2 regions of the Rhizobium sp. PAMB 3174 genome follow, and region 1 is predicted to be linked to the other one. Evidence: predicted binding sites of a transcription regulator. Region 1 holds the regulator's gene; the other holds the start of a gene.
What was found. Region 1 encodes HrcA, which represses chaperone genes, less so after heat shock. Its sites were predicted from a motif close to GTTAGCACTCNCNNNNNGNGAGTGCTAAC; they were not measured.
Positions count from the first base shown of each region.

Region 1 (4,210 bases):
GTGCCTGTTCGCCACCCGTGTGATTGTCTCAAGGCCAAGGATGCCGCCATAGAACGCCTCCGCCGCGTCGAGATCGCGGGCGTAGAGCGCTGTTTCCAGTATGGCGGCAATCGCGTTCGTCATGATCTCCGGACGCAGACCTCAGGCCGCGCCGACCGCCTGCTTCTGCAGCGATACGAGATCGGCAATGCCGGTCTTGGCGAGACCCATCAGGGTGAGGAATTCCTCGTCCGAGAACGGCTTGCCTTCCGCCGTGCCCTGGATTTCGACGATGCCGCCCTTGCCGGTCATGACGAAGTTGGCGTCGGTTTCGGCAGCCGAGTCTTCGAGATAATCGAGGTCGATGACCGGCTGGTTGGCGAAGATGCCGCAGGAAATGGCGGCGACATGATCGATCAGCACGCGATCGGTCTTGATCATGCTGCGCGCTTCCATCCACTTCAGGCAGTCGTAAAGGGCGATCCAGCCGCCGGTGATCGAGGCGGTGCGGGTGCCGCCGTCAGCCTGGATGACGTCGCAGTCGACGGTGATCTGGCGTTCGCCGAGCGCTTCGAGATCAATGACGGCGCGCAGGGAGCGGCCGATCAGGCGCTGGATTTCCTGCGTGCGGCCGCCCTGCTTGCCGGCGGTCGCCTCGCGGCGCATGCGTTCGCCGGTCGAGCGCGGCAGCATGCCGTATTCGGCCGTCACCCAGCCCTTGCCGGAATTGCGCATCCAGCCCGGTACCTTTTCCTCCAGGCTGGCGGTGCACAGAACATGCGTGTCGCCGAATTTCACCAGGCAGGAGCCTTCCGCATGCTTGGTGAAATTGCGCTCGAAGCTGACGGCGCGCATTTGATCTGTTTTTCTGCCGGATGGACGCATAAGGTATCTCCTTGTTCTTTGGTCAGCCTTCTACGGCTCACCCGGCCTTTTTGCAAAGAAAAAGCGAGGATCATGCCCGACTTCCATGGTCGCAGGCGAAATTCCGGTTTGAGTTGGAAAAGGGAACGACTATATTTCAGACAGAGTTGAACTGTGATGGATATCGCGCATCAGATGGGTTTTCCTGGCAAGCCGGACAAGGACGCTGTCACCGCACTGGACGACCGTTCGAAAGAGATTTTCCGGCGCATCGTGGAGAGTTATCTGGAGAGCGGCGAGCCCTTGGGCTCGCGCAATCTCTCGCGCCTCCTGCCGATGTCGCTGTCACCAGCCTCCGTGCGCAACGTGATGAGCGATCTCGAGGAGCTGGGTCTCGTCTATTCTCCGCATATCAGCGCCGGCCGGCTGCCGACGCAGCTTGGCCTGCGCTTCTTCGTCGACGCCTTCATGCAGATCGGCGACCTGTCGGAGGATGACCGCGCCTCGATCGATCGCCACATGCGCTCGGGCCATGCCGACCAGTCGGTCGAAACCCTCCTCAACGATGCCAGCCAGATGCTGTCTGGCATGTCGCGCGGCGCCGGCCTGGTGATCACCTCGAAGGCCGATCCGGTCTTGAAGCATGTCGAGTTCATAAGGCTCGAGCCGACCAAGGCGCTCGCCGTGCTGGTCGGCGAACAGGGGCAGGTGGAAAACCGCATCATCGACCTGCCGTCCGGCATCACCACCTCGCAGCTGACCGAGGCGGCCAATTTCATGAACGCCCACATGACCGGCAGGACGCTGGCCGAACTGCGCCGGCAGCTGGAGGCCTTGAAGGACGAGGTACGCCGCGAGCTCGACACGCTGTCGCAGGACCTCGTCAGTCGCGGTCTGGCGGTCTGGTCCGGATCGGGCGAGGAGGGCAAGCCTTCCCAGCTCGTGGTGCGCGGCCGCGCCAACCTGCTCGAAGGCGTGGGCGGCGTCGAGGACATCGACCGGCTGCGCATGCTGTTTGATGATCTGGAGAAGAAGGACAGCCTGATCGAGATCATGAGTCTCGCTGAAACCGGGTCGGGCGTGCGCATCTTCATCGGCTCGGAGAACAAGCTTTTCTCGCTCTCCGGCTCCTCGCTGATCGTCGCGCCCTTCCGCGATGCCGACGAGCGGATCGTCGGGGCGGTGGGCGTCATCGGCCCGACACGGCTCAATTACGCCCGCGTCGTACCCATGGTCGACTACACCGCGCAGCTGATGGCGCGGCTCGCCCGCTCGGGGCGCTAGACAATCCCGAAAACGACGGATTTCCGGCCGGCGATCGCACGCAAGCCTTGATTTTTCGGCCGTGAACCTCGATATCGGGCACGACATGAAATGACCTATCCGGAGATCGTCATGACCGATGAAATGAAGAAGAACGGCCCTGACACCGCCGCAGAGGCCCAAGCCGAAACCGAAGCTCCGAAGGAGCAGGATGCAGCCGGCGCCGCCGAAGCGGAAGCGCGGGCGCCCGACCCGATCGAACAGTTGCAGGCCGAAAACCTCGACCTTCGCGACCGCATGCTGCGCCTCGCTGCCGAGATGGAAAACCTGCGCCGCCGCACCGAGCGCGACGTCAAGGACGCCCGCTCCTATTCGGTCGCAGGTTTCGCCCGCGACATGCTCGCCGTATCCGACAACCTGCGCCGCGCGCTCGACGCCGTTCCGGCCGAGGTTCTGGAAAACGCCGATGCAGGCCTGAAGGCGCTCGTCGAAGGCGTCGACATGACCGAGCGTTCGATGCTCTCGGCGCTTGAGCGTCACGGCGTCAAGAAGATCGAATGCGAAGGCGAGAAGTTCGACCCGAACTTCCACCAGGCGATGTTCGAGGTTCCCAATCCGAACGTGCCGAACAACACCGTCATGCAGGTCGTCCAGGCCGGCTACACGATCGGCGAGCGCGTGCTGCGCCCGGCCATGGTCGGCGTTGCCAAGGGCGGCCCGAAGGCTGAAACCGTAGCGGCCGAACCGGGCACCGAGGCCGTCAACGAGAAGGACGCGTAAGGGCACATCCTTCCGCAACGTTCCAGAAACTCGACACAAGAAAGCCGCCGGACGCGTTTCACGTCCGGCGGCTTTTCATTGGTGCCTGCGAAAACGATCAGGCGGCGTTCGAGGCTTCTTCCTCGTTGAGGAAGGTGTAGATCGCCGAGGCGCTGTCGGTGGCGCGCAGCTTGGCGACGAGATCCTGGTCGCGCAGGATGCGGGCGATGCGCGATAACGCCTTCAGGTGGTCCGCACCGGCGCCTTCGGGCGCCAGGAGCAGGAACACCAGATCGACCGGCTGGTCGTCGAGCGCCTCGAAATCGACCGGTGTCTCCAGGCGTGCGAACACGCCGACGATCGACTTGATGCTGGTGAGCTTGCCGTGCGGGATGGCGATGCCATGTCCGACGCCGGTCGAGCCCAGTCGCTCGCGCTGCAGGATGACGTCAAAGATCTCCCGCTCGGGAATGCCGGTTATCTTGGAGGCCTTGGAAGCCAGTTCCTGGAGCAACTGCTTTTTCGAATGAGCCCTCATCGAGGGGATGACCGCATCTGTCTGCAGAAGGTCTGCCAATGCCATTTAATGTTCCTTCGTGCCGCATGAAGGGAGGAGAGCCCGGCGGGTGCCAGTTAACGGGTTCTTTGCCTGCCGGGCTATCTTGATTTCAACTCTTGATGGTGGCTGCGTCAATCCAGCCGATATTGCCGTCCTGACGACGGTAGACGATATTCAGGTCTTCCTTGCCCGGACTGCGGAAAATGAAGACCGGTTCGTCGGTCATGTCGAGCGCCATGACGGCGGTCGCCACCGTCATGGTTCTGATCTGCTTGCTGCTCTCGGCAACGATCGTCGGCGCGAAATCTTCCGGAAGCTCTTCGTGTTCTTCCGGAACCGCGTCCATCACCGTGTAGGAGATTTCCGCAGAGCCGTTCTGGTTGTTGCCGGCGTGATGATCCTTGAGTTTCCGCTTGTAGCGACGAAGCCGCTTCTCGATCCGTTCCGCGGCCGCGTCGAACGCAGCCTCCGGGCTGTTGGCCTGACCTGCCGCGTGCAGAACCACGCCGCTGTCGAGATGAAGCCTGCAATCCGCCGCAAAGCGGGAGGACGACTTCTCGACCGTCACCTGTCCTGAAAAGCCGCCGTCAAAGTACTTCTCGATCGCCTCCCCGATCTGACCTGTAATCCGTTGACGGAAAGAATCGCCAATTTCCATATGTTTACCGGATACACGCACACTCATGGATTTTTCCTTCTTATGCTGATTTGCGGGTATCAGTTTACGCCAACCGGCGGTCTCATCCAAGCGTTTCAAGCGAACAGGTCATTGATCGATGCCGTATC
Region 1 is NZ_CM128608.1:3,160,740-3,164,949, reverse strand. It holds gene ACU5AY_RS15195 (VOC family protein) at 1-123, opposite strand, end outside; gene rph (ribonuclease PH) at 142-864, opposite strand; gene hrcA (heat-inducible transcriptional repressor HrcA) at 1,039-2,127, shown strand; gene grpE (nucleotide exchange factor GrpE) at 2,239-2,886, shown strand; gene ptsN (PTS IIA-like nitrogen regulatory protein PtsN) at 2,984-3,448, opposite strand; gene hpf (ribosome hibernation-promoting factor, HPF/YfiA family) at 3,534-4,109, opposite strand; gene ACU5AY_RS15165 (hypothetical protein) at 4,178-4,210, opposite strand, start outside.

Region 2 (4,210 bases), 380 kb from region 1:
TATGTATTTATAATGACGATAATATCAAAATTTAGATATATATAAATCAATGTAAATCTACATTTACTGCATAGGATAAGCAGGTGTTTAATTGTGGTGATGCTCGCATTAATTGCGTTTGATTTGAGTTAAAATTGGAATTTTGTTTATCTGTAGAAAAGATTTGATCAGGCGTGTTTGCGCCAAGCATAAGGGAATATGTGTGCTCGACTTTCCGGTTGAATGGCATTGGCAATAGTAAAATTGACTATCGTCAATTATATGGGCTCGCTTATTATTCTTCGGAATTCTGGTGCCCGATCCGGAAGGTTTTTGGGTGGAACGAGAAAAGGCGGCCTGAGGGCCGCCTTTCCGTCAATGCCTTCTGCCTCTTTCCGGATGTGGCGACGATGTCTTGCAATCGTCGCCAGTCTCCCGGCGGGGCTCAAGCCGCATGGATGGTAACAGGGCGAGGCCCTATTACATCATGCCGCCCATACCGCCCATGCCGCCCATGTCAGGCATGCCGCCGGCAGCTTCCTTCTTCGGAAGTTCGGCGATCATGGCTTCCGTCGTGATCAGCAGCGAGGCAACCGAAGCTGCGTTCTGCAGAGCCGTACGGACAACCTTGACCGGATCGACGATACCCATGGCGATCATGTCGCCATATTCGGACGTCTGGGCGTTGTAGCCGTAGTTTTCTTCGTTCTTGTCGAGGATCTTGCCAACAACGATCGAAGCTTCGTCACCAGCGTTGGTGGCGATCTGGCGAACCAGCGACTGGAGGGCGCGGCGAACGATGTTGATGCCGGCTTCCTGGTCGTCGTTTACACCCTTGACGGTGATCTTCGTGGAAGAGCGCAGGAGAGCGGTACCGCCGCCGGGGACGATGCCTTCCTGGACGGCTGCGCGCGTTGCGTTCAGCGCGTCGTCGATGCGGTCCTTGCGCTCCTTGACTTCGATTTCCGTGGAGCCGCCGACGCGGATCACGGCAACGCCGCCGGCGAGCTTGGCAAGACGTTCCTGCAGCTTTTCGCGGTCGTAGTCAGAGGTGGTTTCTTCGATCTGGGCCTTGATCTGGGCAACACGGCCTTCGATGTCCGACTTCTGGCCGGCACCGTCGACGATCGTGGTGTTTTCCTTGGTGATCGAGACCTTCTTGGCGCGGCCGAGCATGTCGAGGGTGACAGTCTCGAGCTTGATGCCGAGATCTTCGGAGATCACGGTACCGCCGGTCAGGATGGCGATGTCTTCGAGCATGGCCTTGCGGCGGTCGCCGAAGCCCGGAGCCTTGACGGCAGCAATCTTCAGGCCGCCACGCAGCTTGTTGACGACGAGGGTCGCAAGAGCTTCGCCTTCGACGTCTTCAGCGATGATGACGAGCGGCTTGCCGGTCTGGACGACGGCTTCGAGCACCGGCAGCATGGCCTGGAGGTTCGAAAGCTTCTTCTCGTGCAGGAGGACGTAGGCGTCTTCCAGGTCAGCGACCATCTTTTCCGGGTTGGTCACGAAGTAGGGCGACAGGTAGCCGCGGTCGAACTGCATGCCTTCGACGACTTCGAGTTCGGTTTCGGCGGTCTTGGCTTCTTCGACGGTGATGACGCCTTCGTTGCCGACCTTCTGCATGGCTTCGGCAATGTCCTTGCCGACCTGCGTATCGCCGTTAGCCGAGATCGTGCCGACCTGAGCAACTTCTTCGGAGGTGGAGATCTTCTTGGCCTTGGCGGCGAGGTCCTTGACGACTTCTGCAACGGCGAGGTCGATACCGCGCTTCAGGTCCATCGGGTTCATGCCGGCGGCAACGGCCTTGTTGCCTTCGCGAACGATGGCCTGGGCCAGAACGGTCGCGGTCGTGGTGCCGTCACCGGCGATGTCGTTGGTCTTCGAAGCAACTTCGCGGACCATCTGGGCGCCCATGTTCTCGAACTTGTCTTCCAGTTCGATTTCCTTGGCGACCGATACACCGTCCTTGGTGATGCGCGGAGCGCCGAAGGACTTGTCGATGATGACGTTACGACCCTTCGGGCCGAGGGTTACCTTCACTGCGTCTGCGAGGACGTCGACGCCGTGCAGCATCTTTTCGCGCGCGGTGCGGCCAAACTTGATTTCTTTAGCAGCCATGTTCAAAACTCCCGGGCTTTAAGCCCTTTGGTGAATTTCAGTTGAGATGGATAGGGTTGGCTCGGATCAGCCGATAACGCCCATGATGTCGGCTTCCTTCATGATCAGAAGGTCGACGCCATCGAGCTTGACTTCGGTGCCCGACCACTTGCCGAACAGAACGCGGTCGCCGACCTTGACGTCGAGTGCAACCTGCTTGCCGCTATCGTCACGGGCGCCCGGGCCGACGGCGATGACTTCGCCTTCAGCCGGCTTTTCCTTGGCGGTGTCCGGAATGATGATACCGCCCTTGGTCTTTTCTTCAGACTCGACGCGCTTGACTACAACGCGGTCGTGCAGCGGACGGAAATTGGTGCTTGCCATTGTCTAATCCCTCGATCAAATGACATTCACGGGCCGCGAGGCCCGTATGGATTGGTGTTAGCACTCATATCGTGCGAGTGCTAGCGGCGGAGAGATAGGAGTTGGCCGACTTGGAGTCAAGAACGGCCGCTTTCAAATTTTCAAAAAATCCATCGCGGTTAACGGCAGGCTTTCAAGGCGTTGGGCCTGCCGCCGAACGCACTGTCTCCCGCAGACACATGGGCATTCGGCACCGACCCTTTGATGTGGCATTCGGTCACCCCGAGCGCGGTTGCGACCCGGCGCATTTTTTCTCCTCCCGCACCAAAGTCCCTTGCCAATCGGCGCATGCTTTGCAATGTCAGCCGTGGCTCAGACTGACAAAGGACCTCGCATGGCAGACCGCATTTCGACCCTGACGGATGTTTCCGGCAGCTATGACGTGATCCTCTGCGATGTGTGGGGCGTGCTTCATGACGGCATCAGCGCGTTCCCGCTGGCCGCCGAAGCGCTGGCGAAGGCACGGGCCAAGGGGGCGACCGTGGTCCTCATTACCAATTCGCCGCGGCCGTTTCCGGGCGTTGTCAGCCAGCTGCGCATGATCGGCGTTCCGGACGATGCCTATGACCGCATCGTGACATCGGGCGACGTCACCCGTCACCTGATTGCCGAAGGCCCGAAGAAAGTCTTCCTGCTCGGCCCCGAACGTGACCTGCCGCTCTTGGATGGACTGGGCGTCGAGGTTGTCGGCGAGGCCGACGCCACCTGTGTGGTCTGCACCGGCTTCTACGACGACGAGACCGAAACGCCGGAAGACTATCGCGACATGCTGATGCGTTTTCTCGCCCGCGGCGTGCCGATGATCTGTGCGAACCCGGATCTGGTCGTCGAGCGCGGCCACAAGATTATCCCCTGCGCCGGCGCCGTGGCGGCGCTCTATGCCGAACTTGGCGGCGAGACGCGCATCGCCGGCAAGCCGCACCGGCCGATCTATGAGGCGGCGATTGTCGAGGCTCGCGAAGCACGCGGCGATTTCGACCTGTCGCGCGTGATGGCGATCGGCGACGGCATGCCGACGGATGTGCGCGGTGCGATCAACTACGGCCTCGACCTTCTTTATATCAGCGGTGGTATCCACGTCCGTGAATACTCCGTCGACGGCAGGATCGACGAGGCGGCGCTGGACGCCTATCTCGAACGGGAAGGGGCTGCGCCCAAATGGTGGATGCCGAGGCTGGCCTGAACGCGATGACCGTCTTTCACCGCAACGAGAAAAAGGAGCTGCTGCCCGACAGCCTGAAAGGCGGCGTGGTGGCGATCGGCAATTTTGACGGTGTTCACCGCGGCCATCAATCGGTTCTCAACCGGGCCCTCGAGATCGCCGAGAGCCGCGGCGTGCCGGCGCTGGTCTTGAGCTTCGAGCCGCATCCGCGCACGGTCTTCCGGCCCGACCAGCCGGTATTTCGCCTGTCGCCGGCGCCGATGAAGGCGCGGCTCCTGGAAGCGCTTGGCTTCAAGGCGGTCATCGAATATCCCTTCGATCTCGATTTCTCCGGCCGCTCGGCCGATGAATTCATCCAGTCGATCCTGATGGACTGGCTGCAGGTATCCCACGTTGTTACCGGCTTCGACTTCCACTTCGGCAAGGGGCGCGAGGGTGGACCGGCGTTTCTGATGGCCGCCGGCGAGGCCTATGGTTTCGGCGTTTCGCTGATGGATGCCTTCCGCGACGAGAACGCTGCGGTGATTTCATCAAGCCGCATCCGCG
Region 2 is NZ_CM128608.1:2,778,378-2,782,587, reverse strand. It holds gene groL (chaperonin GroEL) at 460-2,100, opposite strand; gene groES (co-chaperone GroES) at 2,167-2,463, opposite strand; gene ACU5AY_RS13375 (TIGR01459 family HAD-type hydrolase) at 2,837-3,685, shown strand; gene ACU5AY_RS13370 (bifunctional riboflavin kinase/FAD synthetase) at 3,691-4,210, shown strand, end outside.
Region 2: groES (co-chaperone GroES) is a predicted target of HrcA. The motif match lies at 2,520-2,548, and genes of this name have one in related genera.